One region of the Ectobacillus sp. OTK genome, then DNA from elsewhere that is predicted to be linked to it. Evidence: a T-box and tRNA genes for the amino acid it is inferred to sense, from the RefSeq annotation. Region 1 holds a T-box; the other regions hold tRNA genes.

What was found. The T-box of region 1 lies ahead of pheS (phenylalanine--tRNA ligase subunit alpha). A T-box ahead of a tRNA ligase gene usually reads a tRNA of that ligase, here a tRNA-Phe.
Region 2: it encodes a tRNA-Phe, which carries the amino acid that the T-box ahead of pheS (phenylalanine--tRNA ligase subunit alpha) is inferred to sense. The anticodon was not compared.
Region 3: it encodes a tRNA-Phe, which carries the amino acid that the T-box ahead of pheS (phenylalanine--tRNA ligase subunit alpha) is inferred to sense. The anticodon was not compared.

The regions. Positions count from the first base shown of each region.
Region 1 covers NZ_AP048547.1:4,652,754-4,664,797, reverse strand. The annotation lists gene AC6HZ4_RS23115 (dUTP diphosphatase) at 1-463, shown strand, start outside; gene AC6HZ4_RS23110 (M42 family metallopeptidase) at 533-1,618, shown strand; gene AC6HZ4_RS23105 (HlyD family secretion protein) at 1,894-2,547, shown strand; gene AC6HZ4_RS23100 (DHA2 family efflux MFS transporter permease subunit) at 2,560-4,395, shown strand; gene AC6HZ4_RS23095 (hypothetical protein) at 4,463-4,693, opposite strand; gene AC6HZ4_RS23090 (helix-turn-helix transcriptional regulator) at 4,721-4,921, opposite strand; gene sspI (small acid-soluble spore protein SspI) at 5,024-5,242, opposite strand; gene AC6HZ4_RS23080 (TrmH family RNA methyltransferase) at 5,354-6,115, shown strand; T-box leader at 6,176-6,410, shown strand; gene pheS (phenylalanine--tRNA ligase subunit alpha) at 6,474-7,508, shown strand; gene pheT (phenylalanine--tRNA ligase subunit beta) at 7,526-9,946, shown strand; gene AC6HZ4_RS23065 (SDR family NAD(P)-dependent oxidoreductase) at 10,272-10,970, opposite strand; gene AC6HZ4_RS23060 (HEAT repeat domain-containing protein) at 11,313-11,831, shown strand; gene AC6HZ4_RS23055 (polyprenyl synthetase family protein) at 11,894-12,044, shown strand, end outside.
Region 2 covers NZ_AP048547.1:4,836,793-4,848,836, reverse strand. The annotation lists rRNA gene rrf (5S ribosomal RNA) at 1-105, shown strand, start outside; tRNA gene AC6HZ4_RS24090 (tRNA-Val) at 111-186, shown strand; tRNA gene AC6HZ4_RS24085 (tRNA-Thr) at 194-269, shown strand; tRNA gene AC6HZ4_RS24080 (tRNA-His) at 277-352, shown strand; tRNA gene AC6HZ4_RS24075 (tRNA-Leu) at 362-445, shown strand; tRNA gene AC6HZ4_RS24070 (tRNA-Gly) at 479-550, shown strand; tRNA gene AC6HZ4_RS24065 (tRNA-Leu) at 556-641, shown strand; tRNA gene AC6HZ4_RS24060 (tRNA-Arg) at 672-745, shown strand; tRNA gene AC6HZ4_RS24055 (tRNA-Pro) at 752-825, shown strand; tRNA gene AC6HZ4_RS24050 (tRNA-Ala) at 829-901, shown strand; tRNA gene AC6HZ4_RS24045 (tRNA-Met) at 920-993, shown strand; tRNA gene AC6HZ4_RS24040 (tRNA-Ile) at 1,000-1,076, shown strand; tRNA gene AC6HZ4_RS24035 (tRNA-Ser) at 1,090-1,177, shown strand; tRNA gene AC6HZ4_RS24030 (tRNA-Met) at 1,199-1,275, shown strand; tRNA gene AC6HZ4_RS24025 (tRNA-Asp) at 1,280-1,355, shown strand; tRNA gene AC6HZ4_RS24020 (tRNA-Phe) at 1,359-1,431, shown strand; tRNA gene AC6HZ4_RS24015 (tRNA-Thr) at 1,486-1,561, shown strand; tRNA gene AC6HZ4_RS24010 (tRNA-Lys) at 1,567-1,639, shown strand; tRNA gene AC6HZ4_RS24005 (tRNA-Gly) at 1,646-1,719, shown strand; tRNA gene AC6HZ4_RS24000 (tRNA-Ile) at 1,726-1,799, shown strand; tRNA gene AC6HZ4_RS23995 (tRNA-Asn) at 1,828-1,902, shown strand; tRNA gene AC6HZ4_RS23990 (tRNA-Ser) at 1,906-1,996, shown strand; tRNA gene AC6HZ4_RS23985 (tRNA-Glu) at 2,001-2,072, shown strand; gene glgB (1,4-alpha-glucan branching protein GlgB) at 2,950-4,884, shown strand; gene AC6HZ4_RS23975 (glucose-1-phosphate adenylyltransferase) at 4,832-5,962, shown strand; gene AC6HZ4_RS23970 (GlgC family sugar phosphate nucleotidyltransferase) at 5,981-7,006, shown strand; gene glgA (glycogen synthase GlgA) at 7,003-8,433, shown strand; gene AC6HZ4_RS23960 (glycogen/starch/alpha-glucan phosphorylase) at 8,453-10,864, shown strand; gene AC6HZ4_RS23955 (lipase family protein) at 11,108-11,800, opposite strand.
Region 3 covers NZ_AP048547.1:1,018,124-1,024,361, reverse strand. The annotation lists gene AC6HZ4_RS05105 (CBS domain-containing protein) at 19-438, opposite strand; gene AC6HZ4_RS05100 (penicillin acylase family protein) at 492-2,870, opposite strand; tRNA gene AC6HZ4_RS05095 (tRNA-Glu) at 3,203-3,274, opposite strand; tRNA gene AC6HZ4_RS05090 (tRNA-Asn) at 3,278-3,352, opposite strand; tRNA gene AC6HZ4_RS05085 (tRNA-Ile) at 3,380-3,453, opposite strand; tRNA gene AC6HZ4_RS05080 (tRNA-Trp) at 3,458-3,531, opposite strand; tRNA gene AC6HZ4_RS05075 (tRNA-Thr) at 3,539-3,611, opposite strand; tRNA gene AC6HZ4_RS05070 (tRNA-Phe) at 3,647-3,722, opposite strand; tRNA gene AC6HZ4_RS05065 (tRNA-Asp) at 3,726-3,801, opposite strand; tRNA gene AC6HZ4_RS05060 (tRNA-Met) at 3,806-3,882, opposite strand; tRNA gene AC6HZ4_RS05055 (tRNA-Ser) at 3,906-3,993, opposite strand; tRNA gene AC6HZ4_RS05050 (tRNA-Ala) at 4,001-4,073, opposite strand; tRNA gene AC6HZ4_RS05045 (tRNA-Arg) at 4,080-4,153, opposite strand; tRNA gene AC6HZ4_RS05040 (tRNA-Leu) at 4,183-4,268, opposite strand; tRNA gene AC6HZ4_RS05035 (tRNA-Gly) at 4,274-4,345, opposite strand; tRNA gene AC6HZ4_RS05030 (tRNA-Leu) at 4,379-4,462, opposite strand; tRNA gene AC6HZ4_RS05025 (tRNA-Lys) at 4,468-4,540, opposite strand; tRNA gene AC6HZ4_RS05020 (tRNA-Gln) at 4,545-4,619, opposite strand; tRNA gene AC6HZ4_RS05015 (tRNA-Tyr) at 4,869-4,953, opposite strand; tRNA gene AC6HZ4_RS05010 (tRNA-Val) at 4,961-5,036, opposite strand; rRNA gene rrf (5S ribosomal RNA) at 5,042-5,157, opposite strand; rRNA gene AC6HZ4_RS05000 (23S ribosomal RNA) at 5,399-6,238, opposite strand, start outside.

The DNA.
Region 1 (12,044 bases):
AAAAGAATTAGATGAGCGTATCCTGCAAGAGCATAAATTAGAATCGAAAAAGCTATTAAAGGAAAAAACACTTGCACTGCTTGTGGAAATCGGAGAATTAGCTAATGAAACGCGCTGCTTTAAATATTGGAGCACAAAGCCGTCCTCGGAGCGTGACATCGTTTTAGAGGAATATGTAGACGGGATTCATTTTATTTTATCGATTGGAATCGATTTAGGTGTTGATAAAAACTTTTTATTTTACAAGTGCGCACAGGCGAATAAGACGATTGTGCAAATCTTCCTGGATGTGTATGCAAAGGTGATTCGTTTCCACGATCAGCCATCTATTACAAACTATATTGAATTATTTACGAGCTATTTGCGTCTTGGACAAGCACTCGATTTCTCGCAGGAGGATATTGAGAAAGCGTACCTAGCTAAGAATGAAGTTAATCATCAGCGTCAAACACAAGGCTATTAAGAGCCTGCTTTGAACATCATTGTGCCCTCCTGTATAATGGAAGAGATAGACAAAAAGGAGGGTAAGATGATGGAAAATCTAGATCCTACATTAACGATGCTCAAGGAATTAACAGATGCGAACGGCGTTGCCGGCAATGAACGTGAAGTGCGCGAAGTGATGAAAAAATACATAGCACCTTATGCTGATGAAATCATGACAGATAACCTCGGAAGCTTAATTGCAAAAAAGACAGGCGATGCGAATGGTCCGAAGATTATGGTAGCTGGGCACTTAGATGAGGTCGGCTTCATGGTGACGCAAATCGACGACAAGGGCTTTCTTCGCTTCCAAACAGTCGGCGGCTGGTGGGGGCAGGTTATGCTGGCGCAGCGCGTAACAGTCGTTACAAGAAACGGTAATATTACAGGCGTGATTGGTTCAAAGCCGCCGCATATTTTGCCGGTCGAAGCGCGTAAAAAACCGGTGGAAATTAAGGATATGTTTATCGATATTGGTGCTTCCAGCAAGGAGGAGGCTTCAGAGTGGGGCGTTCGTCCGGGTGATCAGGTTGTACCGTATTTTGAATTTCAAGTGATGAAAAATGAAAAGATGCTTCTTGCAAAAGCATGGGATAATCGTATTGGCTGCGCCATTGCGATTGATGTATTAAAGCAGCTCCAGAACGAGCCTCATCCGAATACAGTATACGGTGTCGCGACTGTACAGGAGGAGGTTGGTCTGCGCGGTGCAAAAACATCTGCACACCTTGTCGAACCGGATATTGCATTCGCAGTGGATGTCGGCATTGCGGGTGACACACCAGGAGTAACCGAAAAAGAAGCGCAAGGAAAGCTTGGAAAAGGTCCGCAAATCATTTTATATGATGCGTCTATCGTATCGCATAAGGGTCTGCGTGATTTTGTCGTCGGGGTGGCGGATGAATTAAGCATTCCATACCAATACGATTCAATGGCGGGCGGCGGAACGGATGCGGGCGCTATTCATGTTACGCTCAATGGTGTACCTGCTATGTCCATTACAATCGCCACGCGCTATATTCACTCAAATGCAGCGATGCTTCATCGCGATGATTATGAAAATGCGGTAAAGCTCATTGCAGAAGTGATTAAACGATTAGATCAGGCGACTGTACATCGTATTACCTTTGAATAAGAGAAAAAAAGGCGAAAAGGGACATAACCCTTCGCCTTTTTTGTTTTTATGTTAGATTATTTGAAGCAAATTAGTTCCTATCTGCGAAAAAACTCATTATAATATGAAAGTATGCTCTTGCTTAAAAGAAAAACTAGAGCGGCACAATGGATTCGTATGCTTTTGCCATTTAGTTAACATTATGAACAATTATCATGGTTTAATAAAATAAGAATCTAGGCCGGCTGTTTTTCGCTATACAGGTGAGAGACACTAAAAAGAAAGGACGAAAACGAATGAATCAGTTTCGCCGACTCATAGTAGTTAATATTATTACTTTGCTTGTATTGGTAGGGGGAGGCTTTCTTGGCTATTATTACTACAATCAAGCACAAAACTATTTAACGACGGACAATGCCAAAATTGATGGAAAGGCAATTCCGATTGCTTCTCCTGCAGCTGGAAAGCTTGTTGAATGGACAGCAACACCAGGAAGAGCATACAGTGCAGGAGAAAAAGTAGGAGCTGTTCAAACGAGCGGCAATGCAGCTGTGCAGCAGCTTGACATTACAGTTCCTGTTGGTTCAACGGTAGTTCAGTCCAGTGCGACTGAAAATACATTTATTGCTGCGGGTTCTCCGTTGGCATACGCATATGATATGAACAATTTATGGGTAACAGCAAATATTAAAGAAACGGACATTGATGATGTGAAAAAAGGACAGGATGTAGACGTGTATGTAGACGCGTATCCAAATACAACATTAACGGGCGTAGTAGATCAGATTGGTTTAACAACAGCCAATACATTCTCCTTACTTCCATCTGGAAATACGACGGCCAATTATACGAAGGTAACGCAGGTCATTCCAGTGAAAATTGCTTTAGACCATACGAAATCTGTGAACATTGTGCCTGGGATGAACGTGTCAGTCCGCATTCACAAGTAAGGGGGAGGTTGTATGTCCTCGACAATCATTGCTGCATACGCTGTTTTTTGCGTTGTTATATTTGCTGTTGTGAATTTATTGCTTCGTCGCAAAAAGGATGTGGAGCCGTCGCTTCAAGGGAACAGTGGCATGAAGAAACACGAACATGTTGAAGAAACAGTTGATCAGGCAGAGGCAACGGCAGCTTCTCAGAAAGAAGATCGTACCTCTTCAGGGGAGGTTCTGCAGGCCGCAGCAACAGCGGTTGAAGAAGAGATTTCTGTCCCAACGCCCGAGCAAGCAGCACGAAAGCCAGAAGCAGCATCGAAACAGACACCGGAAGCTCCTGCTTTTAGTATAGGTGCTGTTTTGACCGTGCTTGTGCTTGGAATGTTCGTCTCTATTTTAAATCAAACAGTTATCAATATCGCGCTGCCGGCATTAATGAATGAATTTAATATTTCCACAGCGACCGGCCAATGGCTATCTACAGGCTTTATGCTTGTGAACGGGATTTTGGTTCCAATTAGCGCATATTTAATTCAGACCTTTACGTACCGAAAGCTATTTTTGGCCGCTATGATGTTCTTTACAGTTGGTTCGATCATCTGTGCGATAGCAGTCAACTTCCCAATTATGATGGCAGGGCGTGTCATTCAAGCAGTAGGTGCCGGTATTTTAATGCCGGTTGGGATGAATATTTTTATGACGCTCTTTCCGCCGGCCAAGCGCGGGGCGGCAATGGGGCTGCTCGGTGTCGCGATGATTTTGGCTCCGGCGATTGGACCTACGATTGCGGGCTGGCTCGTTGAAAATTATACGTGGAACCTTATGTTTTACGGGATGTTTGTGATTGGAACTATTATCCTTTTACTTGGACTTCGTTTGTTTACGCTTGTGCAGCCGTTATCAAAACCGAAGTTTGATTTGGTTGGTGCGATTTCCTCAACTATCGGCCTTGGCAGCTTATTGTATGGTTTTAGTGAAGCTGGCAATAAAGGCTGGGATAGTGCAGAGGTTATGATAATGTTCATAATCGGGGTGATCGGGCTCATATTCTTCGTACGTTGGGAATTGAAGGCTGAAGCGAAACTCCTTGATTTAACAATCTTTACAATTCCGGCTTTTTCCTTCACTTTGTTTATTAATATGATTATCACGATGGCTTTGTTTGGCGGAATGCTGCTGCTTCCAGTTTACCTGCAAAACATTCGCGGCTTCACACCGATTGAGTCAGGCTTATTGCTTCTTCCTGGATCACTGATTATGGGGCTTATGGGACCGTTTGCTGGAAAGCTATTTGATAAATACGGCATTCGGCCGTTAGCTATTTTCGGTATGATTCTCATGACGTACGGAACATACGAGTATACGCATCTTTCGCTTGATACGTCATATGCGCACATTATGAGCATTTACATCCTGCGCTCCTTTGGGATGGCGTTTATTATGATGCCAATTATGACTGCAGGGATGAACGCGCTGCCGATGAATAAAATTTCACATGGCACTGCTTCGCAAAATACACTGCGGTCAGTAGCAGGCGCAATTGGAACAGCGATCCTCGTTACGGTTATGACGCGGCAATCAACCTTCCATGCGGCTGATTATGCAAATGCGGTGACTGCAACTGACCCAGTGATGAGCACGAGCTTTACACAGGCAGGGCAAAGTGCAGCTGCGCTTGCGCATGTTTCGCCGCAGGCGGGAGCAACACTTGAAACGACACTGCTGTATGGGCAGGTCATGAAGCTATCAACCATTAATGGAATTAATGATGCATTCTGGGTAGCAACTGTTTTATCGGGAGTTGCACTTGTTTTGTCATTTTTCTTACATTCTGGTAAGCGGCAGGCAGCCAAAAAATAAGAAGAGCATAATAGAGAAAAGGCGAACCATTTTTCTGAAGATGGTTCGCCTTTTGCATAGGTTTTGCTTACACTTCTTTTTTAATTAACTTCTGAATTTTGCGCTTCTGTATATATAGCGTAAGAAAGAAGACAAACGTCCCTGCGCACATGATGAGAAAAGGCAGTCCTAAATTTTGCGTTGTAATCCCATCATATAGAGACCATAAAAGCAAAGATGCACTATATAAAAAGAATGCGTTTCTTGCTGCATAGTTTGCATGATGCTGTTCCATCTCATCTGCTCTTTTCTTGAACATATTATCTTCATCCCTTTCTCTCATTCTCTATTCCACAAGTTCAAATATACTTTCTACACTCATCTTAAAGTAGCGAGCCAGCTTTAAGGAAAGCTCCAAACTTGGATTATAATGATGGTTTTCAATTGCAACAATGGTTTGTCTCGTCACCTCAAGCTCCTTTGCCATTTGCGTTTGGGTAATGCCATGTTGTAGCCGCAATTCCTTAATCCGATTGTTCACAGCCATTTTCTCACCTGTAATGTAAAGATATCTTTACTTGTAAGTATATAGAAAAAAATGGGTGGTGTAAAGTTATCTTTACACCACCCATTTCTTATATAATCTCTTTTAATGGTTTCCGTCTTTCACACCATTCTCCAGTGTGGACAGCATTTGATGTTTCTCCTGCTCATTTGAATGATTCCAAATCACTTCAAATAATACACCAAGACCCGGCAGCATTTTTTCCTCACCGCTTTGAATCGCATCAACAATTGTTTCCTCCAGCTGTTCTTGTGAGTTCCCGGAAATGTTTGCAAGTACTGCACCGCGTAAATTAAAATTCATTCTGCACACCTCTTTTATGTAATGTAAAAAAGCACTGTAATTATTGTTTGTTGTTTTATTAGAAATATGCAAAATGGTTTATAATGTATAGGGAAGTGAGGGATATCATCCATGAACAGAATTGATTCATTACAAAATCCGCGCATTAAGCAGTGGAAAAAGCTGCAAACAAAAAAAGAGCGCGATAAAACAGGGACCTTTATTGTGGAAGGCTTTCATCTCGTGGAAGAAGCGTTGAAGGCGAATGTCGTGCAACAGATTATTCTAAGTGAGCATACAGATTTGCCTTCAAATTGGAGCGTGGATAATGCAGATGTATTTGTTGTAACGGACGCTATTAGCAAGGCGATAAGTGAAACAGAGACGCCGCAGGGGGTGTTTGCGGTATGTGAGAAATTAGAAAGCAGCGTGCAGCTTGAAAATGGGAAGTTTTTGTTGCTTGATGGAATTCAAGACCCTGGCAATTTAGGGACGATCATTCGTACAGCTGATGCGGCTGGCATTGATGCGGTGATAATTGGAGAAGGCTGCGTCGATGTGTATAACAGCAAGGTGCTTCGCTCGACGCAGGGATCCGTGTTTCATTTGCCGATTGTAAAAGGGAGCCTGGACCAATGGATTGAAGAGCTGCAGCAGCATGACATCCCAATCTATGGAACAGCTTTGCAGCATGCAGTGCCATATACGGAGGTTAAAGCGCCGGGAAGATTCGCGCTTATCGTTGGCAATGAAGGAAGCGGTGTACGTCAGGAATTGCTGGAGAAGTGCGACCAAAACCTATACATTCCGATTTATGGACAGGCTGAGTCATTGAATGTATCTGTTGCGACAGGAATTTTGGCATATTATTTACAAAGCAAGGTTGATAATTAGAAAAAAGACAATTATAATTAAGTCTTGAATAAATTGTTATGAAACTTAAAGTACATATAACCAAAAATGATGATAGAGAAGAGTAGCTAATTGTTCGCCATACAGGGAGAAAATGCCTAAGACTGGAAGCATTTTTATGGTAGAGATTATGTGAATTCACCTCTGGAGTTGGCGCCGGGACCATGCACATGCATGTAAAGGCGTTCCGGCATGATGCCGTTATCGAAATGAAGCGGGCAGATATATTTCTGCCAATTAGGGTGGTACCGCGAGACGAATAAGCCTCGTCCCTTCACAGGGATGGGGCTTTTTTATTTGTAAAATTTTCACTTAATATAATATATAGGAGGTTTTTTTCATGGAAGCACGTTTGAAAGAGCTGCAGCAGGAAGCGCTTGAAAAAATTGAAGCGGCATCTGAGTTGAAGGAGTTAAATGATGTGCGCGTGGCGTACTTAGGAAAGAAAGGACCGATTACGGAGGTTTTGCGCGGCATGGGCAAATTATCCGCAGAAGAGCGTCCCCGTATGGGAGCGCTTGTGAATGATGTGCGCGAAGCGATTCAAAATCGTCTAGACGAAAAAGTGGCGCAGCTTGAGCAAGCAGCAATCGCGAAGCAATTAGAGTCTGAAACAATTGACGTAACATTGCCAGGGCGTCCAGTAAGCGTTGGTTCACACCACCCGCTTACAGCTGTTATCGAAGAAATTGAAGACCTATTTATTGGTATGGGCTATGAAATTGCTGAAGGTCCAGAAGTGGAACGCGACTACTACAACTTTGAAGCGTTAAATTTGCCAAAGGGTCATCCGGCGCGCGATATGCAGGATTCCTTCTATATTACAGAAGAGATTTTGCTGCGTACGCAAACATCTCCAGTACAGGTGCGAACAATGGAAAAGCACGGCGGAAAAGGACCAATTAAGATTATTTGTCCTGGTAAGGTATACCGACGCGATGACGATGATGCGACACATTCGCATCAATTCACACAAATTGAAGGTCTTGTGATCGATAAAAATATTCGTATGAGCGATTTAAAAGGTACATTGCAAGCATTTGCGAAGAAATTATTTGGCGAAGAGCGCGAAATCCGTCTGCGCCCAAGCTTTTTCCCGTTCACAGAGCCGTCTGTTGAGATGGATATTTCCTGTATGATGTGCGGTGGAAAAGGATGTCGCACTTGTAAAGGAACTGGCTGGATTGAAATTTTGGGAGCAGGTATGGTTCATCCGAATGTTCTGCGTATGTCAGGATATGATCCGACAGAATATCAGGGCTTTGCTTTCGGTATGGGACCTGAGCGTATTGCAATGTTGAAATATGGCGTAGACGACATTCGCCATTTCTATACAAATGATGTACGATTCTTACAGCAGTTTAAACGAGCGTAAAAGGGGAGGGCACAAACATGTTCGTATCTTATAAATGGTTACAGCAATATGTAGATATTGACGGTTTAACGGCAGAGCAATTAGCTGATAAAATTACAAAGGCCGGCATCGAAGTAGAAGGCGTAGAGCTTTTAAATAAAGGCGTAACAAATGTTGTCGTTGGCTATGTGATGGAACGCGAAAAGCATCCAGAAGCGGATAAATTAAGCAAGTGTCTTGTAGATGTTGGGGAAGACGAGCCAGTGCAAATTATTTGCGGCGCGAAAAACGTAGCACAAGGGCAAAAGGTAGCGGTCGCAAAGGTTGGCGCGCGTTTACCGGGCGGCCTTAAAATTAAAAAGGCGAAGCTTCGCGGCGAAGTATCGCAAGGAATGATTTGCTCCCTGCAAGAGCTTGGCATTGAAGGAAAGCTTGTACCAAAGGAATATTCAGAAGGCATTTTCGTATTCCCTGCGGATGCAGAGGTTGGGGAGGATGCGATTGAGCAGCTAAACTTGGATGATCAAGTGCTAGAGCTTGGCTTGACACCAAACCGTGCGGACTGCTTAAACATGCTTGGTGTAGCGTATGAAGTAGCGGCAATCCTTGGCAAGGAAGTGAAGATGCCAAGCATTGAACTGCAAGAAACAAATGAAAAAGCATCTGACTATATTTCCATTCGTGTAGATGCGCCAGAGCAAAACCCGCTGTATATTGCGAAGGTTGTGAAAAACGTAAAAATTGGTCCATCACCAATTTGGATGCAAACACGCTTAATGGCAGCCGGCGTTCGTCCTCTGAACAACGTAGTGGATATTACAAACTACATTCTCATGGAATATGGCCAGCCGCTTCATGCATTTGACTATGATAAGCTTGGCTCCAAGGAAATCGTTGTTCGTCTTGCAGAAGAAGGCGAGAAGGTAGAAACACTTGATGGCACAGAGCGCACATTAAAAGGCGATCATTTGTTAATCACAAATGGATCGAAAGGCGTTGCGATTGCCGGCGTAATGGGCGGTGCAAATTCAGAGGTAGATGAAAACACAGTGAATGTTTTAATCGAATCTGCTTACTTCACAGGTACTGCAATTCGCAAGGCGTCCAAAGATTTAGGCCTTCGCAGCGAAGCAAGCGCGCGCTATGAAAAGGGCATTGATCCACAGCGTACATTTGAAGCAGCACAACGCGCGGCTGCGTTAATGGCACAGTATGCAGGCGGCGAAGTGTTAGAAGGTGTCGTAGAGGTTAATAACCTGAAGCTAGAGCAAAGCACTGTTTCGATCTCTGTTGAGAAAATTAACAGTGTGTTAGGAACGGCGATTACAGCTGAAGAGGTAGCTGCGATTTTCACAAACTTAAAGTTCCCATTCTCACAAGCAGAAGGAACATTCCAAGTAGAAGTGCCAACAAGAAGACCTGATATTACAATCGAAGAAGATCTAGTAGAGGAAGTAGGTCGTTTATACGGTTACGACCATATTCCAGCTACGCTTCCAGTTGCGGAAACAACGCGCGGCAAGCTTTCTGAAAAGCAGGCGAAGCGCCGTAAAACGCGCCGTTATTTAGAGGGAGCGGGGCTATACGAAGCAATTACGTATTCCTTAACAAGTGCGGAAAAAGCGAAGCAATATGCGCTGAAGGAAACGTCCCTTGAGCCGATTCGTCTTGCACTTCCAATGAGCGAAGAGCGCAGCCAGCTTCGTTTAAGCTTAGTACCGCATTTGCTGGAAGCAGTTTCCTATAACAACGCGCGCAAAATCGAAAACGTAGCACTTTATGAAATCAGCTCTGTTTTCTTGCCAGCAGGACAAGACGAGCAGCCAAAAGAAGAACAGCACCTTGCAGGTGTCATGACTGGACTTGTACTGAATCACCCATGGCAGGGTGAGAAAAAGGCAGTTGATTTCTATGTCATGAAGGGCGTGCTTGAAGGATTATTCGATGTGCTTGGTGTAACAGAGAAGATTTCATATGCAGCGACTCAACGTGCTGATCTGCACCCAGGACGCACAGCCAGCATCTTGTTAGATGGCCGGGAAATCGGCTATATCGGCCAAGTGCATCCAGAAATGCAAAAGCAATTAGACGTGAAGGAAACCTATGTCTTTGAATTATCTCTTGAGGCATTGTTTGGTGCTGATGTTGCTGAGGTAAGCTATGAAAGCATTCCGCGTTTCCCATCTATGACACGTGATATGGCGCTTGTTGTGAAAGCGGATGTCCTTGCTGGTGATGTACAACGCACGATTGTGGAAGCCGGCGGCGAGCTGTTAAAAGAAGCTGCTTTATTTGACCTATACCAAGGTGAAAAAATGGAAGCAGGCAAAAAATCGTTAGCATTCTCGCTTCGTTACTATAATCCAGAGCGTACGCTAACGGATGAAGAAGTAACAGAAGCACATAGCCGTGTGTTACAGGCTGTGGAGGAAACGTTTGATGCGGAGCTACGTAAGTAATAGGAAATAAATAGACAGGGACAATGCGGATGCATTGTCCTTGTTTTTTATACTTTAAGAGAGGATAAACTTCCAACTGGAAGCTAACTTCATATAGTGGGAAATTTTAAGAATAAAGTTTAAGTGCAACTACGCCTCTGCCGTCACCTAAAGGCCCGCCAATCGGCGAGTTTTCTTTACACTTTAAGAAAGTATAAATTTCTAGCTGGAAGACAATTCGACGTAGCGAGAAATTTTAGGAACAAAGTATAAGTGCAACTACGCCTCTGTCTTCGCCCAAGGGCAGGGCTCGCCAGTCGGCGAGTTTTCTTTATACGAAGACGGATTAATCCCTTGCTAGTTGAAAATCCTCTAATTGAATGACGCGCTTTTCACCGCTGGAATGGATCTCCGCTAGTGCAACAACGTATGGCGCAACATTTGCAGGATCATCACCTATATTAGCTAAATTCGTTTTCATCACACCTGGATTAAAGACATGCACGTGAATCCCGTTTTTATGCTCCTCATCCTGAGCAGAATACGTTAATGCTTCAATTGCTGCTTTACTTGCAGCATATGCGCCAAAGCCTGCCGCACCTTCTCGTACCAACCCTGACGTAATATTGATAATATGGCCGGATTTTTGACTTCGCATAATCGGAATACATTCCCTCATCATTAGAAACACACTCGTAGCATTATTATGGAATTGGTACTCCCATGAATCTAGAGAACTATCAACAAGATGATATTGCTGGAACACAGCTGCATTATTAATTAACACATCAATTCTTTGAAACTTAGCAAATGCAGCCTGTACAAGCATTTTTACATCGGACTCGGATGATACATCTGCGCGGATTGGCAGCACTGTGGCATTATACTGACTTGTAATTAGGCTCTCCACTCGTTCGAGCTTGGCATAATTACGACCGCAAATCACAAGATTCGCCCCAGCCTTTGCGAAGGCCAGAGCTGTTTCCTTCCCTAAACCGCTTCCCGCACCGGAAATAATGACTACCTTTCCTTTTACATGTTCCATAGATCGTCTCCCTCCATTAAAAAGCATACATGATCTTCCTATGATGATTACTGTTATTATATACCATAGTAAAAGTTTATGTATTCAAAATATTATGACTGTTTTAGAGGCATAAGAAAATGCAATGTGATGCTGCTTTTGTTCTTATGGTCTGATTTTGGAAATTTAAAAAAATTGCGGTTTTCCGAAGATAAATTTGCGGAAAACCGCAATTGTATTTCTGTTAATATAGAGACAATCCAATTGAAAGATCCTTAGCTGCCCGCTATTTCATTGGAGAGTTGTTACCCCCTGCTGAGATATGCCATGAACAAAGACAGGTGAAATGAGGTGATTGTGTGAATGGGTAAGGCTCCGGTGGATTTTCAAATGCTGCAATTCGAAAGTTCCAGCATTCCGGAGACATGGAAGGCAGTTCAAAGCTTGCAAAAGGAACAAGCTACTCAATTCATCGTAGAGGCCTTGCAAGACGAGCATAATTCTATAAAAATGCTGGCGGTAAGGATGGTGGATAAGTTAGGTGAAGTATTTTCAGATGCCATACCTGTAATCGTCCCTTTGCTGTTTGACGCAAAGGAGCAAACAAGAATGGCGAGTGCTTTAGCACTAGCAAGGATTGGGAGAAAGAGTGTACCATACCTAATCGAAGCGCTGGATTCAGGGAATAGGGTCGGTCGTTTTTGGGCAGCTTGGTCTATTTCATTGATTGATTCCTCTTATCTGACCTATAACGCACTAGCGTTACTGGAGAGTGTATGTGATAATCCAAGGAGTATGATAGAAATGATGGCAGCAGAAGAGGCATTAGGAAAAATAACTGCTCTAGCACCCTATAAAAATAAGATAAAAGTATTGGTATAAAATCGTTATATGTGGTAATTTAGTTTTATATAAGGTTTTGGAAAGGTGGAATGTAGAAAGAAATGATTGCTACGAGAGAGTATTTCATTCAAGACAAGCAGCTGCAACAGCTATATGAAGACTGTTTTGCTTATAAGGCGAAGCAAGGCCTGCCATTTGGCTTGGTAACCTTGCAGCATTACCAGGCCTTTGGAGGAACATCTTCTGATATCC
Region 2 (12,044 bases), 180 kb from region 1:
TGGCGAAGAGGACACACCCGTTCCCATACCGAACACGGAAGTTAAGCTCTTCAGCGCCGATGGTAGTTGGGGGTTTCCCCCTGTGAGAGTAGGACGTCGCTAGGCAATGTGGAGGATTAGCTCAGCTGGGAGAGCATCTGCCTTACAAGCAGAGGGTCGGCGGTTCGAGCCCGTCATCCTCCACCATAAATATGCCGGCTTAGCTCAATTGGCAGAGCAACTGACTTGTAATCAGTAGGTTGGGGGTTCAAGTCCTCTAGCCGGCACCATATAATGGCGGTTGTGGCGAAGTGGTTAACGCATTGGATTGTGGCTCCAACATTCGTGGGTTCGATTCCCATCAATCGCCCCATTATATCTTGCGGGTGTGGCGGAATTGGCAGACGCACCAGACTTAGGATCTGGCGCCTTTGGCGTGGGGGTTCGAGTCCCTTCACCCGCACCATTTACAATTGTATATGATTACAGTGTTTGTCATGCGGAAGTAGTTCAGTGGTAGAATACAACCTTGCCAAGGTTGGGGTCGCGGGTTCGAATCCCGTCTTCCGCTTTCATGCCGGGGTGGCGGAATTGGCAGACGCACAGGACTTAAAATCCTGCGGTAGGTGACTACCGTGCCGGTTCGAGCCCGGCCCTCGGCACTGTTTCATACAATATATATTCAATAACATGCGCCCGTAGCTCAATTGGATAGAGCGTCTGACTACGGATCAGAAGGTTATGGGTTCGAGTCCTTTCGGGCGCGCTTGAACGGGAAGTGGCTCAGCTTGGTAGAGCACCTGGTTTGGGACCAGGGGGTCGCAGGTTCGAATCCTGTCTTCCCGATATGGGGCCTTAGCTCAGCTGGGAGAGCGCCTGCTTTGCACGCAGGAGGTCAGCGGTTCGATCCCGCTAGGCTCCACTTTAATATTAATATCATGGCGGTGTAGCTCAGCTGGCTAGAGCGTACGGTTCATACCCGTAAGGTCGGGGGTTCGATCCCCTCCGCCGCTACTATAAGGACCTTTAGCTCAGCTGGTTAGAGCAGACGGCTCATAACCGTCCGGTCGTAGGTTCGAGTCCTACAAGGTCCACCATTTAATGCTTTACGGAGGGTTGGTAGAGCGGCTTAATACACCGGTCTTGAAAACCGGAGACGGTAACACGTCCGTGGGTTCAAATCCCACACCCTCCTCCATTTATGTAAATACTTTATCATCGCGGGGTGGAGCAGTCTGGTAGCTCGTCGGGCTCATAACCCGAAGGTCGCAGGTTCAAATCCTGTCCCCGCAACCAAAATGGTTCCGTGGTGTAGTGGTTAACATGCCTGCCTGTCACGCAGGAGATCGCGGGTTCGATCCCCGTCGGGACCGCCATTTGGCTCGGTAGCTCAGTCGGTAGAGCAGAGGACTGAAAATCCTCGTGTCGGCGGTTCGATTCCGTCCCGAGCCACTTTTAATGAGGACGAAGGACAAGTACTCTTATTTGGTAATAAAAATATATTACGCCGGCTTAGCTCAATTGGCAGAGCAACTGACTTGTAATCAGTAGGTTGGGGGTTCAAGTCCTCTAGCCGGCACCAGTTATGAGCCATTAGCTCAGTCGGTAGAGCATCTGACTTTTAATCAGAGGGTCGAAGGTTCGAGTCCTTCATGGCTCACATTTTGCGGGTGTAGTTTAATGGTAGAACTTCAGCCTTCCAAGCTGATAGCGTGGGTTCGATTCCCATCACCCGCTCCATAATAGGGGCCTATAGCTCAGCTGGTTAGAGCGCACGCCTGATAAGCGTGAGGTCGATGGTTCGAGTCCATTTAGGCCCATTGTTTCAATTATTTAAAATTGAATTATTCCGCAATAGCTCAGCGGTAGAGCAATCGGCTGTTAACCGATAGGTCGTAGGTTCGAATCCTACTTGCGGAGCCAAATAGAGAAGTACCCAAGTGGCTCAAGGGGCTCCCCTGCTAAGGGAGTAGGTCGGGTAACCGGCGCGAGGGTTCGAATCCCTTCTTCTCTGCCATTTAGGCCCGTTGGTCAAGTGGTTAAGACACCGCCCTTTCACGGCGGTAACACGGGTTCGAATCCCGTACGGGTCATAAAAAAGAGTTAGCGATATATCGCTAACTCTTTTTTATGCTTTTATTTATCATTTTCTGACAGAAGACCTCTACTGTTACGGGCGCGGCCAGCGATAAGTGGGAATGAGTGTCAGTTAGACAATCACCTGGCATTTTTTGTGAATGAAGAGCTTCTAATGGACAGGCGAACATTCTTTCAGTAAAATATAGTTACCAAAATAAACCAAAAAATTGATGGAGAGAATAAAAGCATGCTATTTTTCCAATCGGATCTATACACACACTGTACCTCAGGACTTGAATTGGGAACTCCCTTGTTCTTTCCAGCTTTATAACCAAGCGATGTGTTCGGTCTATGTGTGGAAACACCTTCGTACGGGGGAAGAGCGTTTCCGGCATTTAAAAATTTTCTTCAAAATGTGTGATTTCCTCAAGTCATGTCGAGAGGCGAGTTCGGAGCCTTGTGTTTTTAACGAACCTCTAGATATTCCTCAATCTTTGCACAAAATGTATAATTTAGTCTCATTCCTTTGGAGTATTTGTGAACAAATTGTGAATGAATATTTTTCTTTACAAAGTAATCTACAAGTTGTTCCAGCTTCTTTACATGATTATTTTATGATTAATGTCAGAATTCCTCCTAAAAAACATATCTCAAATGATAAAAAGGCTACATTATAGTTAACTCGTTTCATTAAAAAGATAACACTATTTTAGTATAAAACGCTTCCAATTCAACCATCGCCAAAATATGATATCAGACGCCTAGTTTGACGAAAAATGACTGATTTTAGCGGACGAAACTATATATTTTCCCTAAATCTGCAAGGGATTTCTCCTTTTTTTACAGAATACTTTATTAAGAAATGTTATTTATACTTGTGAGGTGAAACACGTGGTTACAACCCATCCTACAGATTATGAAGTTCATCTGTTCCATGAAGGGAGTTTGTACGAAAGCTATCAAGCCTTCGGAGCGCATACAACAACCGAGGATGGAATTAGGGGTACTCGTTTCTCCGTTTGGGCTCCACATGCTAAAAGTGTGAGTGTCGTCGGAGAGTTTAACGAATGGAGCAATGAAAGCCATGTAATGGAGAAGTTAAACACAGAAGGAATTTGGTCCTTATTTATTCCGAATATTGGTCAGGGAGAGCTGTATAAGTACGCTATTCAAACGAAGGATGACCAAGTGCTGCTGAAGGCAGATCCCTATGCATTTTTTTCTGAGCTAAGGCCGCATACAGCTTCTATCGTCCATACTTTAGGGAATTATAAATGGAATGATGAAAAATGGATGCGTGCTAAAAAGCGAAAGAAAGTATTTGAAGAGCCACTAGCTATTTATGAGCTTCATTTTGGTTCGTGGAAGCTAAAAGAGGACGGGTCCTTTTATTCGTATCGTGAGATGGCAGAGGAACTCATTCCATATGTTTTAGAGCATCAGTTTACACATATTGAAATTATGCCGCTTGTTGAGCATCCATATGATCGCTCGTGGGGCTATCAAGGAACCGGCTACTATTCTCCGACAAGCCGTTACGGTAAGCCGGAGGATTTAATGTATTTCATTGACCGTTGTCATGAGCATGGTCTCGGCGTGATTTTAGATTGGGTGCCTGGGCATTATTGTAAGGACGCACATGGATTATATATGTTTGACGGAGAACCGACATACGAATATACAGACATACATGTAAGGGAAAACCCAATATGGGGAACGGCAAACTTTGATGTAGGAAAGCCGGAGGTTCAGAGTTTTCTTATTTCCAATGCGTTATTTTGGATGAAATATTATCATGTAGACGGCTTTCGGGTCGACGCTGTTGCGAACATGCTGTATTGGAATGCGAACGGACAGTTCCAAAAAAATGAATTAGCAGTTTCCTTTTTACAAAAACTGCATGAGGCAGTATTTGCGTATGATTCAAATGTGCTTATGATTGCAGAGGACTCTACCGATTGGCCTCTTGTGACAGCTCCAACATATGAAGGAGGTCTCGGTTTCAATTATAAATGGAATATGGGCTGGATGAATGACGTGCTAAAGTACATGGAGTGCGAGCCGGAGCATCGGAAGCATATTCATGATAAAATCACGTTTTCTTTGCTGTATGCCTATTCAGAGAACTTCATTTTGCCGCTTTCTCATGATGAAGTGGTACATGGAAAAAAATCTCTCTTAAATAAAATGCCTGGAGATTATTGGCGTAAATTTGCACAGCTGCGCCTTCTATATGGTTACTTTATTACACACCCTGGGAAGAAGCTTCTCTTCATGGGAGGGGAATTTGGGCAGTTTGACGAGTGGAAGGACTTAGAAGATTTAGATTGGAATCTTCATGAGTTTGAGATGCACCGTCTTATGAATCATTATTTCAAAGAATTGATGGTGCTATATAAAAATTCTAAACCGTTTTGGCAGCTTGATCATACGTATGAAGGTTTTGAATGGATTGATGCGGATAATCGCGAGCAAAGCATTTTCTCCTTCATTCGCAAAGGGAAAAAAGAAGATGACATGCTAGTTGTTATTTGTAACTTTACAGAACGTGTGTATGAGAACTATCGAGTAGGAGTGCCGTCATTCAATTCTTATACAGAGGTTTTAAATAGTGATGGAACGCAATACGGCGGTTCTGGACAGGTAAATGGAAAACGAATCAAAACGATTCATGAGCCATACCATAATCAGCCGTCCCATATCGAAATAACAATACCGCCTTTTGGCATATCTATACTAAGACCAGCAAAAACAAGGAAGGGGAACAAAAGTAATGGGACAGAGAAAAAAGTGCGTAGCCATGCTATTGGCAGGAGGAAAGGGTAGTCGTTTAAGCTCCCTTACAAAATATCTAGCTAAACCTGCTGTACCGTTTGGAGGAAAATATCGCATTATTGATTTCACGTTAAGCAACTGTACAAATTCAGGCATTGAAACGGTCGGTGTTCTCACGCAATATCAGCCCCTTGTGCTCAACTCTTATATTGGAATTGGAAGCGCTTGGGATTTGGATAGGAATAATGGAGGAGTTACAGTGCTTCCTCCTTATTCAGAATCCTCAGGTGTAAAGTGGTATACAGGAACAGCAAGTGCTATTTATCAAAACATGAACTATCTTAAGCAATATGATCCTGAGTACGTTTTAATTTTATCAGGGGACCATATTTATAAAATGGACTATTCCAAAATGCTTGATTATCACATTGAAAAGGATGCGGATGTCTCTATTTCCGTTATTGAGGTGCCTTGGGAAGAAGCAAGCCGCTTTGGCATTATGAACACAAACGAAGCTATGGAGATTGTGGAATTTGATGAAAAGCCGCAGTTCCCAAAAAGCAACCTTGCATCCATGGGGATTTACATTTTTAAATGGTCTATTCTAAAGGAATTTTTGGAGATGGATGCTCGAAATCCGGAATCAAGCAATGACTTTGGAAAGGACGTTATCCCGCTTTTGCTTGAGGAGAACAAGAAAATTGTTGCTTATCCATTTGAGGGATACTGGAAGGATGTCGGAACAGTAAAAAGCTTGTGGGAAGCGAATATGGATCTGTTAAAGGGCGACTCCACCCTCAACTTGTACGACCGGGATTGGCGCATTTATTCTGTTAATCCAAATCAGCCTCCGCAATACATTGCGCCTAGTGCAGTTGTAGAGGAGTCACTTGTAAATGAAGGCTGTGTGATTGAGGGAGATATACAGCATTCTGTATTATTTCAGGGTGTGACCATTGGAGAGGGGAGCAATATAAAGGACTCCGTTATTATGCCGGATGCACATATTGGAAAAAATGTAACGATTGAAAGAGCCATCATTGCACCTGGAATGGTTGTGGAGGACAATGCTGTTATTCGTCCATTAAAAAATAGCGAGGATGTTATTCTCGTGGCTGATGAAATCTAAAGGGGGAACTAGGCAAATATGAACGAATCCATGTTAGGAATTATTAACGCAACGTATGAATTTTCACCTTTACAAGCACTGACGCAGCATCGCTCTCTAGCTGCCCTTCCTTTTGGAGGACGATATCGTTTAATCGATTTTATGCTATCGAATATGGTCAACTCCGATATTCATAGCGTAGCGATTTTTACTGGGCATAAAAACCGTTCCTTAATGGATCACCTCGGATCCGGTAAGCAGTGGGATTTGGATCGCAAACGAGATGGCCTGTTCGTATTTACGCCAAACAGCCAATGTGATAACGAAGAATTTGGTTCCTTCAATCAGCTTGCTAGGAATATGGACTATTTTCTGCGCAGCAGACAAAAGTATATCGTGATTACGAATTGTCATATTGTAACTGCAATGAACTTCAAGCCGATTTTAAGACGCCATATTGAAGTCGGGGCAGCCATTACAGAAGTACGCCATGATGGACAATCCTTGCAAACATATATCATGGAAAAGGACTTGCTGCTGAATCTGTTTCATCAATATAAAGACAAGGGATTCCATAGCTTGATTGATGTTGTTAAAGAGCAATGCAGTACTTTATGCTCACATAAATATGAGTATGAGGGCTATGTTGCGATTATTGATTCAGTGGAGAGCTACTACAAGCACAGCATTGAAATTTTAAAGCCAGAAGTGTGGAAGCAGTTATTTATGACAGGAGCGCCTGTATTTACAAAAGTAAAAGATGAGCCTCCAACAAGGTATGGCAGAGAAGCAAAAGTAAGCAACTCTATGGTTGCCAATGGCAGCATTATTGAGGGGGATGCACATAACAGCATTATCTTCCGCGCTGTAAAAGTTGGAAAAGGATCTATTGTACGAAATAGCATCATTATGCAAAAAAGCCAAATCGGAGAGAATTGCGTACTAGACGGCGTAATCATCGACAAAGATGTTAAAATTGAAGACGGAACAATTTTAACAGGGACAGCAGGGGTTCCGCATGTAATTGAAAAAGGAACAGTACAAGGAGCGTTGATGAATTCGTGAACATTTTATTTGCAGTATCTGAGTGCGTACCATTTATTAAATCAGGAGGTCTTGCCGACGTAGCAGGTGCGCTCCCAAAGGAATTGAAAAAGCTCGGCATGGATGTGCGGGTAATGCTGCCGAAATATAGCCTTATCCCAGAGCGGTTACGTGAAGCGAGCACTCTGCGCAAAGTAATTACAGTACAGCTCGGATGGCGTAACCAGCATTGCGGTATTTTCGAAACAGAGCTTGACGGCATTACGTATTACTTAATAGATAACGAATATTATTTTAAAAGGGATTCCTTGTACGGTCATTATGATGACGGTGAACGTTTTTCTTTCTTTTCTAAAGCCGTTTTGGAGAGTATTCCACATCTGGACTTTGTGCCGGATGTTTTGCATTGTCATGACTGGCATACAGCAATGGCTAACTATTTGCTAAAAGAACAATATAAGGGCATTGAACCATATGCACATATGAAAACAGCATTTACTATCCATAATCTACAGTTCCAGGGGATATTCCCTTATAGTGTAATGCATGATTTACTCGGTCTTGGAAACGAGCATTTTACAAATGACCGTCTTGAATTTTATGGGAACATGAACTTTATGAAGGGCGGCATTGTTGCATCTGATGTGATTACGGCAGTTAGTCCGACCTATAAAGAGGAAATTAAATATCCATTTTTTGGAGAGAAGCTAGATGGCCTCCTGCGAAGATATAGCGATAAGCTAGCTGGTATCGTAAACGGAATCGATGCTGCATTTTATAACCCGCGTACTGATCAAGAAATTGAGGTACCGTACAGCGAAGAGACATTAGAGCTTAAGCAGGAGAACAAGCGTGCGCTGCAACGCCGATTCGGCTTGCCGGAACGTGAGGATGTACCTATCATTTCTATGGTCACTCGTCTTACAAAGCAAAAGGGACTTGATTTAGTCCGTCGTGTATTTCATGAGTTGGCGGCGGAGGATGTACAGATATGCATCGTCGGGTCGGGTGATTGGGAGTATGAAAGCTTTTTTAACGAAATGGCAGCTCAATATCCGGATAAGGTAAAGGTATACATAGGATTTAGCGAATCGCTCGCACATCAAGTATACGCTGGCGCTGATTTGTTTTTAATGCCGTCTTTGTTTGAGCCGTGCGGTCTTGGACAGCTTATTGCCTTGCAATATGGGACACTGCCGATTGTAAGGGAGACGGGAGGATTAAACGACACCGTGCAATCGTATAATGAGAGCACAGGAGAAGGAAACGGATTCAGCTTTGCCAATTTCAATGCGCATGATATGCTGCATACCATTCTTAGAGCTGTTTCGTACTATCACCAAAAAGAAGTATGGAATACACTCGTGAAGAGAGCGATGAGCGAGGATTACAGCTGGGGACAGTCCGCAAGACAATATAAGGAGCTGTATGAAAGCTTAGTCGACTAGTGATATAGAGGTGAGGAGCATGTTTTCAAGTAAGGAAGGCTTTAAAGCAGCTTTTTTGGATAAGCTCGAAACCATGTACGGGAAAAGCTTCAAAGACTCCACGCCGCGAGATCAATATAATACGTTAGGGCATATGGTCCGGGAGTATATTAGTTCACGTTGGATTGCCACTAATGAAAGAAATCGTACAGAAAATCATAAACAAATGTACTATTTATCGATTGAGTTTTTGCTTGGCCGTTTATTAGGCAGCAATTTAATGAACCTTGGCATTTGGAAAATGTGTGAGGAAGGGCTCCGTGAGTTAGGAATTAGTCTTAATGAGCTAGAGGAAAATGAAGCGGACGCTGGACTTGGAAACGGTGGACTTGGAAGGCTTGCGGCATGTTTTCTTGATTCATTGGCTTCTCTTAATTTACCGGGCCATGGCTGCGGGATTCGCTATAAGCATGGTCTATTTGATCAAAAAATCGTAAACGGTTATCAGGTTGAGCTGCCAGAGCAATGGCTTCGCCACGGTAATGTATGGGAAGTACGGCGTCATGATCAAGCAGTAGAAGTCAGCTTTTGGGGAAATGTGGAAACATCCAACATGGATGGAAAGCTAGAATTCCATCATCGTAAGGCAGAGGTCATTATGGCGGTACCATATGACATTCCGGTTGTTGGCTATAATACGGAAACAGTGAATACACTGCGTCTTTGGAATGCGGAGCCTGTTCCATTTCCTCCAAACAATCAAAACGTACTCGTATATAAACGGGAAACCGAGGCAGTCTCAGAGTTTTTGTATCCTGACGATACACATGATGAAGGAAAAATATTACGTCTAAAGCAGCAATATTTTCTGGTATCGGCAAGCCTGCAAAATATCGTAAAGCTGCATCGCGAACGAAATGGAACATTGAGAAATTTGCATGAGAAGGTTGCCATTCATATTAATGATACCCATCCTGTTTTAGCTATTCCTGAATTAATGCGTATTTTGCTTGATGAGGAAAAGCTTGGCTGGGAGGAAGCTTGGAATATTACAGTAAATACAGTCTCGTATACCAATCATACAACCTTGTCTGAAGCGCTTGAAAAATGGCCTATTCGGATTTTTCAACCGTTGCTGCCGCGCATCTATATGATTGTTGAGGAAATTAATGAGCGCTTTTGCCGCGACTTATGGGATCGGTACCCATATGATTGGAAACGTATTGAGGATATGGCAATTGTAGCCCATGACCTTGTTAAAATGGCACACCTTGCGATTGTGGGCAGCCACAGTGTGAATGGTGTTGCAAAAATCCATACAGATATTTTAAAAAAGCGGGAGATGCAGCTATTTCATGAGTATTATCCCGAAAAGTTTAACAATAAAACGAATGGGATTACGCATCGGCGCTGGCTGCTGAAGGCAAATCCGCAGCTTGCGGGTCTAATTACCGACACGATTGGTCCAGGATGGATTCGAAAGCCTGCGGAGCTGCAGGCTCTTGCGAATTATAAGCACGATCCCGCATTTCGGGAGAAGTTTCACGGTGTCAAGCAGCTTCGGAAAGAGCTGCTGGCAAAGCGTATTGAGGAGCAGACGGGGGTACGGGTTGATACGAATTCGATTTTTGATGTGCAGGTAAAGCGCCTGCATGCTTATAAGCGGCAGTTATTGAATGTACTTCATATTATGCACCTATATAATCGTCTGAAGGAAGACCATGGCTTTACTATGTATCCTCGCACCTTTATTTTCGGGGCAAAGGCTTCCCCTGGCTACTATTATGCGAAGAAAATTATTAAGCTGATCAATGAGGTAGCAGAGAAAGTGAATAACGACCCGCAAACGAGCGAACGTTTAAAGGTTGTCTTTCTAGAAAATTATCGTGTTTCCTTAGCTGAGGATATTTTCCCTGCCGCTGATGTCAGCGAACAAATTTCTACGGCAAGCAAGGAAGCATCTGGCACGGGCAATATGAAATTTATGATGAATGGAGCAGTAACAGTTGGAACGCTAGATGGAGCGAATATTGAAATTCAAGAAGAAGCAGGAGCGGACAATATTTTCATTTTCGGCCTAACAGCAGAAGAGGTGCTTCATTATTATCAAAGCGGGGGCTACCGTTCTGGTGACTACTACCATCATGATAAACGAATTAAAAAGGTAGTAGATCAGCTCATCAATGGGTTTTTTCCAGATGGAGGAGATGAGTTCGAGGCAATTTATGATTCTCTTATCGTTCAAAACGACGAATATTTTGTGCTTCGTGATTTTGCTCCGTACGTTGATGTGCAGGACATGGTCGGAAAAACCTATGAAAATCGGAACCGTTGGCTGGAAATGAGCATTTCGAATGTAGCGCGATCTGGCTATTTTACAAGTGACCGTACAATTTCTCAATATGCTTCTGATATTTGGCATATCAATCCTGTTTTGTTAGGAAGTAGATAAAGATTTTTGCATACTGATCACTCCTTTATGCAGACAGTGTAAACAACCCGCTCAATTTACGCGGGTTGTTTTTTTTACAAGATAAGAAAGTATAACTTTTTGGAGCGCCGGCCTGCTCCTATGACCTGCTTGCTGCGGGGAAAGGCCTTTGCCGACCGAGACAAAAAGCGCCCTATTGTGCAGGGAACTGTCTTTCTTCGGGAGCAGGGCAGGCCATGTCCGTTTTTCTTAGTAAGTCTCTTTTTATGACCAGCCTTCAATCGATGACTTGTATGTGGTGATATGATGATTTTTAGAAATGGATCCAAGATTTGCTGCGAATGTGATGCCGTTATTTACATGGAAGTATTCGTATTCTTGAGATGCTTTTTCAAATTTAACCTTGTGCGGCGGCAGAAGCGGGACCACATCAAATAGATTGACGATCCGGAAGGTTTTGGCGACCTGTAAATTGTAGTAATTGCGAAAAGCAATATCGCCTGTTTTGGGAGCACCAAAATTGTACATGATGTAATCTGCAAATGAAGTGTTTACTCTGGCGTCAAGCATATGAAGGACTGCGAGAGCACCTCCTAAGCTATGGCCGGTTACGAGCAGTTTTTTTTGCTTTGGAAGCGTGACGAGCGTTTCCATAATAGAATCACGGCATGTTTCATAAATAGACAGAAAGCCGCTGTGAACAAGGCCGCTGTTTGATGTGTACGGATAGATACGCTGATTGATGAGAGAATCAGCAATCCAATCAGTGTCGGACTGTGTGCCTCGAAATGCAACAACAATCGATTGTTCTGATTCGGCAATAAAGCCGAACCATTCCGTTGTTCCAATGGCTTGTGCTTGAAAGCTGCGTATATGCTGAAAGCCTTTTGGCGGTTGAAATACACCATTTTGTTTATATTGTTCGTATGTCAATTCGCAGCAGTCAGCCAGAAGCATAGCGAGCTCTTTGTTAGCAGCTGAAGATAACACATTGAAACCCCCTTAGCGCTGTATCGTAGTGCGCAAACACTATCCAATATATGAGGAGAGATAGGTAATCATGCAGACTGGGTGCTGAAGCTAGAAAACGCCTCAAAAAGGTTATGTTTTATTTCTTAAATTTCCTGCTTTGTTAAAGGATTCTCTAACCAAAAAATTTATAATAAATTCGTAAGTTGCAGAAATGAAAAGAACCAGCATC
Region 3 (6,238 bases), 1.9 Mb from region 1:
AAGCCACCTTATATTTTCTTACTCATGATGCTCTGAAATTTCACTCAACGCATAACCAGCTTGATCATCTGCATATTTTTCAATAGCTAAATCTCCAAGCGAAAGCATTCCCACTAACTGTCCGTTCTCTACAACTGGAAGACGACGAATTTGATGACGAGCCATTAATTCAGTCGCCTTTTCGACTGGATCTGATGGAGACACACTAATAATGTCTGTTGTCATTACTTCTGTAATCTTGTTAGAGCCAGGATTTTTATCCGCAATACCGCGAATTACAAGGTCACGGTCGGTAACAACCCCAACTAAGCGATTGTTTTCTACAATTGGGATAATCCCAACGTCCTCTTGCTTCATTTTTACAGCTGCCTCATACACATTATCCACTGGAGTGCAGTATGAAATATCTGTACTCATTAGGTCTCTTACTGTTGTCATTGCAATCCCTCCTTGCAACTACTATTATAACCAAATTCACTGCTTTCATTTATTTATTGAGCAGGAAGAAGACGGAGGATACTCCCAGATTTCTCAGTGAGCGATGTTGTATGATACGTCCCGATCACCCAATCCTTCATTTGATCATGGTACCACTCGCTCTGAGTATGGCCTGACTGCCCAGGAGCAACGATATGATGGCCTGTTGTTACATCATTTAGATCTATCACAAAATGTGAAGATGCTCCACGATCAGCAAAACCTTCAGCATTCGAGCCCGATGACTGCACCGTAACACTGCTTCCTCCAATCGGAATAGGCGTTTCCAGGTTAAACAAATAATTAAAAGGTCTTATGTGAGACAATGGATGCGTAAAGACAAGACGGTGAAAGCCACCCCATTGCCAGTCTCTGACACTTGGCCCTTGCGTCTTCTCAATGCTCTGTACCGCCCTTGTTAGGGATTTTTTTAGTACCTTATCCAGACCACCTTGTTCTTGTATCCACGGTCCAGGCTGGCCATTTTGCGCTTTTCGAAGCAGTTCATCAATAACTTGTTCCTTTTCTTCAAACAATCTCTGCATATCCTCTGAAATATCCTTTTCAAATAAGACATTTCCAATCTCCTGCATCCATGTATGAAACAGGAGCGGTGCCCCTAAGCTTCGATCATCCGTAAAGTCCCACTTCTTTAAGAGAGAAATCGCTTCCTTCTCTTGCTTCGTTAGCTCCTCCTCTTTTATATGCTGCAGAAAAAGAGGAACAAATTCGCGTGCCTTGAGATTCATTTGATCCATCTGCAGCTTTTCCATATCCTCAACTGTAAACGTGTTTTTTTGCTGTAGTACCTCTTGAATACGAGAAGCTTGATATGTCTGTGTCCATGTATTACTTATATGATACGGATAAGAACGATCTTTTATCTGATTGCTGGTAGTTGTAATAAATCCTTCTTGCGGATTTACAACTGTTGGAAGCTCTTCCCAAGGAATATAACCAGTCCATTCATATTCATCATTCCATCCAGGTACTGGAAGAAGACTGTCCCCTTTTTTCCGAATCGGGATTTTTCCATTTGCCCGATATGCAATTGTTCCATCCTTTGCAGCAAACACAAAATTTTGTGCCGGTGCATGAAAATATGTAAGTGCCTCCTTAAATGAGTTCCAATCCCTTGCCCTATTCATACGAATAATCGCTTCAAGCTCTGCAGACGGCTCAGATGCTGTCCATTTGAGAGCCAGTGCAATTTCTTCTTTATTCTCAAGCCCAGAAATAATCGGTCCATGTCTTGTAATGACAGTCTTAGCATCCACTGCCGGTTTGTCCTTCACACGAATAGCATCTGTAATGACCTGAGCCTTCTCCCATGTATCGTTATGTAAAAATTCATACGGATTATTTGGATTTCGCTTTTCTATATATAAATCCTGCACATCAGAACCGACATTGGTAATCCCCCATGCAACAAATTCATTATGACCGACAACAATACCTGGTATACCTGCCAATACCTCTCCGCTTACATTTACCTCAGGAGACTGCAAATGCGTTTCATACCAAGTAGACGGTGTAGTAAGAGGCACAGACAAATTATTGGCTAAAATAGGCTTTCCAGACTTTGTCTTACTTCCGCTTACAACCCAATTGCTGCTGCCATTTAGTTCATGCGGAACTACTTCCTCTGTAAAAAGCTTTGATAGATCTAAATGTGTTTGCTTTACTGCAGCTATAATCTCAGCTGCGTCCTTCGGATAAGCCGGGAACAAATCAAGCGCCTTTTCCTCTGACACCGTATTTAATAAATATTGACGAAATGCTTGCCCCTTCCACTGTCCCCCTAAATCAAAAGCCATATACTTTCCAATTGTTAAAGAGTCTACTGGTGTCCATGGCTTTGGCTCATAACCAAGAAATGTAAATTCAATCGGCCACTTATTTGCTTTTCGTGCCTCATTTATGTATAAATTCACACCTTCCGCATACCACTTTAACACCTGTTTAGCTTCATTCGAATATACATTATAGGACGCTTCGGCTGCTCTTCGTAAACCAAGCGTCAGAAAAAATCGATCTTGTTCTATTGTTTGTTCACCGATTACTTCACTCAACTCGCCAGATGCCTGCCGACGACTTAAATCCATTTGAAATAATCTATCCTGTGCTGTTACGTACCCTTGAGACACATATAAATCATGCAGATTTTTTGCTTCAATATGCGGTACTCCATTTTGGTCTCTCGTGACCGTTACCAAGTCCTGCAATCCTCTTAAGGAAATTTCCCCCTTAATAACGGGCAAACTTCTTTTTACATATAATGTCCCACCTGTATAGGCAACTGTAAGGAGTAGTAAAATAGAAACGGTAAATATAACAAGAAATCGAACCCATCTTCTTTGTTTTGACTGCTGCTGAGTGACTGTATCCTGCATCATGCCCACACTCCTTTATGAGATTGGAAAAGCTCTATTTAGTAATAGGATTGAAATAAATTATCCATTTGCCTCACTTATAATTCACTGTTTTAAATTTCCTAAGTTCTCCCTCTTCATCTTCTTAAACCTCCGATTTAGCGGTCCACGTCTTTGTCCATATTAGTTCCATTATATGTCTCCCTTTAGAGAAAATCTTATATAATATTCTTTTTTTTACTCTATTTCCCTTTTTCTATATAAAAAGAATCGATAAAATATCAGTTCCTTAAATTATTTATTCTTTATATGAACAAAAAAAGAGCCAGCAAATATTGCTGACTCTTTTTTAATGACCCGTACGGGATTCGAACCCGTGTTACCGCCGTGAAAGGGCGGTGTCTTAACCACTTGACCAACGGGCCATATGGCTCCGCAAGTAGGATTCGAACCTACGACCTATCGGTTAACAGCCGATTGCTCTACCGCTGAGCTATTGCGGAATAATTCAATTTAAATAATTGAAACAATGGGCCTAAATGGACTCGAACCATCGACCTCACGCTTATCAGGCGTGCGCTCTAACCAGCTGAGCTATAGGCCCTCTTTGGCAGGGGCAGTAGGAATCGAACCCACACTGGAGGTTTTGGAGACCTCAGTTCTACCTTTAAACTATACCCCTAAAGGTATGCCGGCTAGAGGACTTGAACCCCCAACCTACTGATTACAAGTCAGTTGCTCTGCCAATTGAGCTAAGCCGGCGTAATATATTTTTTATAACCAGAAAGTTTAACAAATGGTGGCTCGGGACGGAATCGAACCGCCGACACGAGGATTTTCAGTCCTCTGCTCTACCGACTGAGCTACCGAGCCAAATGGCGGTCCCGACGGGGATCGAACCCGCGATCTCCTGCGTGACAGGCAGGCATGTTAACCACTACACCACGGAACCATTTTGGTTGCGGGGACAGGATTTGAACCTGCGACCTTCGGGTTATGAGCCCGACGAGCTACCAGACTGCTCCACCCCGCGACGATAATATACTAAATATAAAATGGAGGAGGGTGTGGGATTTGAACCCACGGACGTGTTACCGTCTCCGGTTTTCAAGACCGGTGTATTAAGCCGCTCTACCAACCCTCCATAAAAGTGGAGCCTAGCGGGATCGAACCGCTGACCTCCTGCGTGCAAAGCAGGCGCTCTCCCAGCTGAGCTAAGGCCCCATAAAGCGCGCCCGAAAGGACTCGAACCCATAACCTTCTGATCCGTAGTCAGACGCTCTATCCAATTGAGCTACGGGCGCATATGTTGAACATATTTTGTATGAAGCAGTGCCGAGGGCCGGGCTCGAACCGGCACGGTAGTCACCTACCGCAGGATTTTAAGTCCTGTGCGTCTGCCAATTCCGCCACCCCGGCATGAAAGCGGAAGACGGGATTCGAACCCGCGACCCCAACCTTGGCAAGGTTGTATTCTACCACTGAACTACTTCCGCATGACAAACACTGCAATCCTATACAATTGTAAATGGTGCGGGTGAAGGGACTCGAACCCCCACGCCAAAGGCGCCAGATCCTAAGTCTGGTGCGTCTGCCAATTCCGCCACACCCGCAAATGTGAGCCATGAAGGACTCGAACCTTCGACCCTCTGATTAAAAGTCAGATGCTCTACCGACTGAGCTAATGGCTCATAATGGCTGGGCTAGCTGGATTCGAACCAACGAATGACGGAGTCAAAGTCCGTTGCCTTACCGCTTGGCTATAGCCCATTGATTTAACTTCATGTTATACATCTTTGAATTCACTACGTGAATCCTCACCGCAAGATTGTTTTCTTTTACTTCAAGCCTTACCTCTTCGAATTACTTCGTAGAAGTAAAGGTAAACAATCCGATATTTCTTAGATGCTCGCTTGTTCCAATTTTGCTTCACTAGAATGATCTGCATAAAGCAAAGATAAATCAAACGATATCTCCTACTATTTTTTCACAATATTCCAAATTTTATACACGAAATAATGGTGGAGGGGGACGGATTCGAACCGCCGAACCCCGAGGGAGCGGATTTACAGTCCGCCGCGTTTAGCCACTTCGCTACCCCTCCAATTATATGGTGGAGGATGACGGGCTCGAACCGCCGACCCTCTGCTTGTAAGGCAGATGCTCTCCCAGCTGAGCTAATCCTCCACATCGCCTAGCGACGTCCTACTCTCACAGGGGGAAACCCCCAACTACCATCGGCGCTGAAGAGCTTAACTTCCGTGTTCGGTATGGGAACGGGTGTGGCCTCTTCGCCATCATCACTAGACCTATTTGCTTGACTCATATTAGAGACAATGATCATTATATCATGCTCTTTTATAAAGTCAACAGGAATTTTGCTATTCCTTCAAAACTAGATAACACGCTGCGCTTTGTAATGTTTTTATATCCAGCTCCAGTTCGCAGCTCTCTCTGGTCAAATAACCTCATGCAACGAAGTCTATCGGCTTCTTTTGCCTGAGAACATTTGCCCTACGGAGCTAACCGCTCACGTCCGCTTTTAGTTTATGATTAAGCCCTCGATCGATTAGTATCTGTCAGCTGCACGTGTCGCCACGCTTACACCTCAGACCTATCAACCTGATCATCTTTCAGGGATCTTACTAGCTTGACGCTATGGGAAATCTCATCTTGAGGGGGGCTTCATGCTTAGATGCTTTCAGCACTTATCCCGTCCGCACATAGCTACCCAGCGATGCCCTTGGCAGAACAACTGGTACACCAGCGGTGCGTCCATCCCGGTCCTCTCGTACTAAGGACAGCTCCTCTCAAATTTCCTGCGCCCGCGACGGATAGGGACCGAACTGTCTCACGACGTTCTGAACCCAGCTCGCGTACCGCTTTAATGGGCGAACAGCCCAACCCTTGGGACCGACTACAGCCCCAGGATGCGATGAGCCGACATCGAGGTGCCAAACCTCCCCGTCGATGTGGACTCTTGGGGGAGATAAGCCTGTTATCCCCGGGGTAGCTTTTATCCGTTGAGCGATGGCCCTTCCATGCGGAACCACCGGATCACTAAGCCCGACTTTCGTCCCTGCTCGACTTGTAGGTCTCGCAGTCAAGCTCCCTTATGCCTTTACACTCTTCGAATGATTTCCAACCATTCTGAGGGAACCTTTGGGCGCCTCCGTTACACTTTAGGAGGCGACCGCCCCAGTCAAACTGCCCACCTGACACTGTCTCCCGCCCCGATAAGGGGCGCGGGTTAGAACTTCAATACAGCCAGAGCGGTATCCCACAGGCGCCTCCACCGAAGCTGGCGCTCCGGCTTCCCAGGCTCCCGCCTATTCTGTACAAGCTGTACCAAAATTCAATATCAGGCTACAGTAAAGCTCCACGGGGTC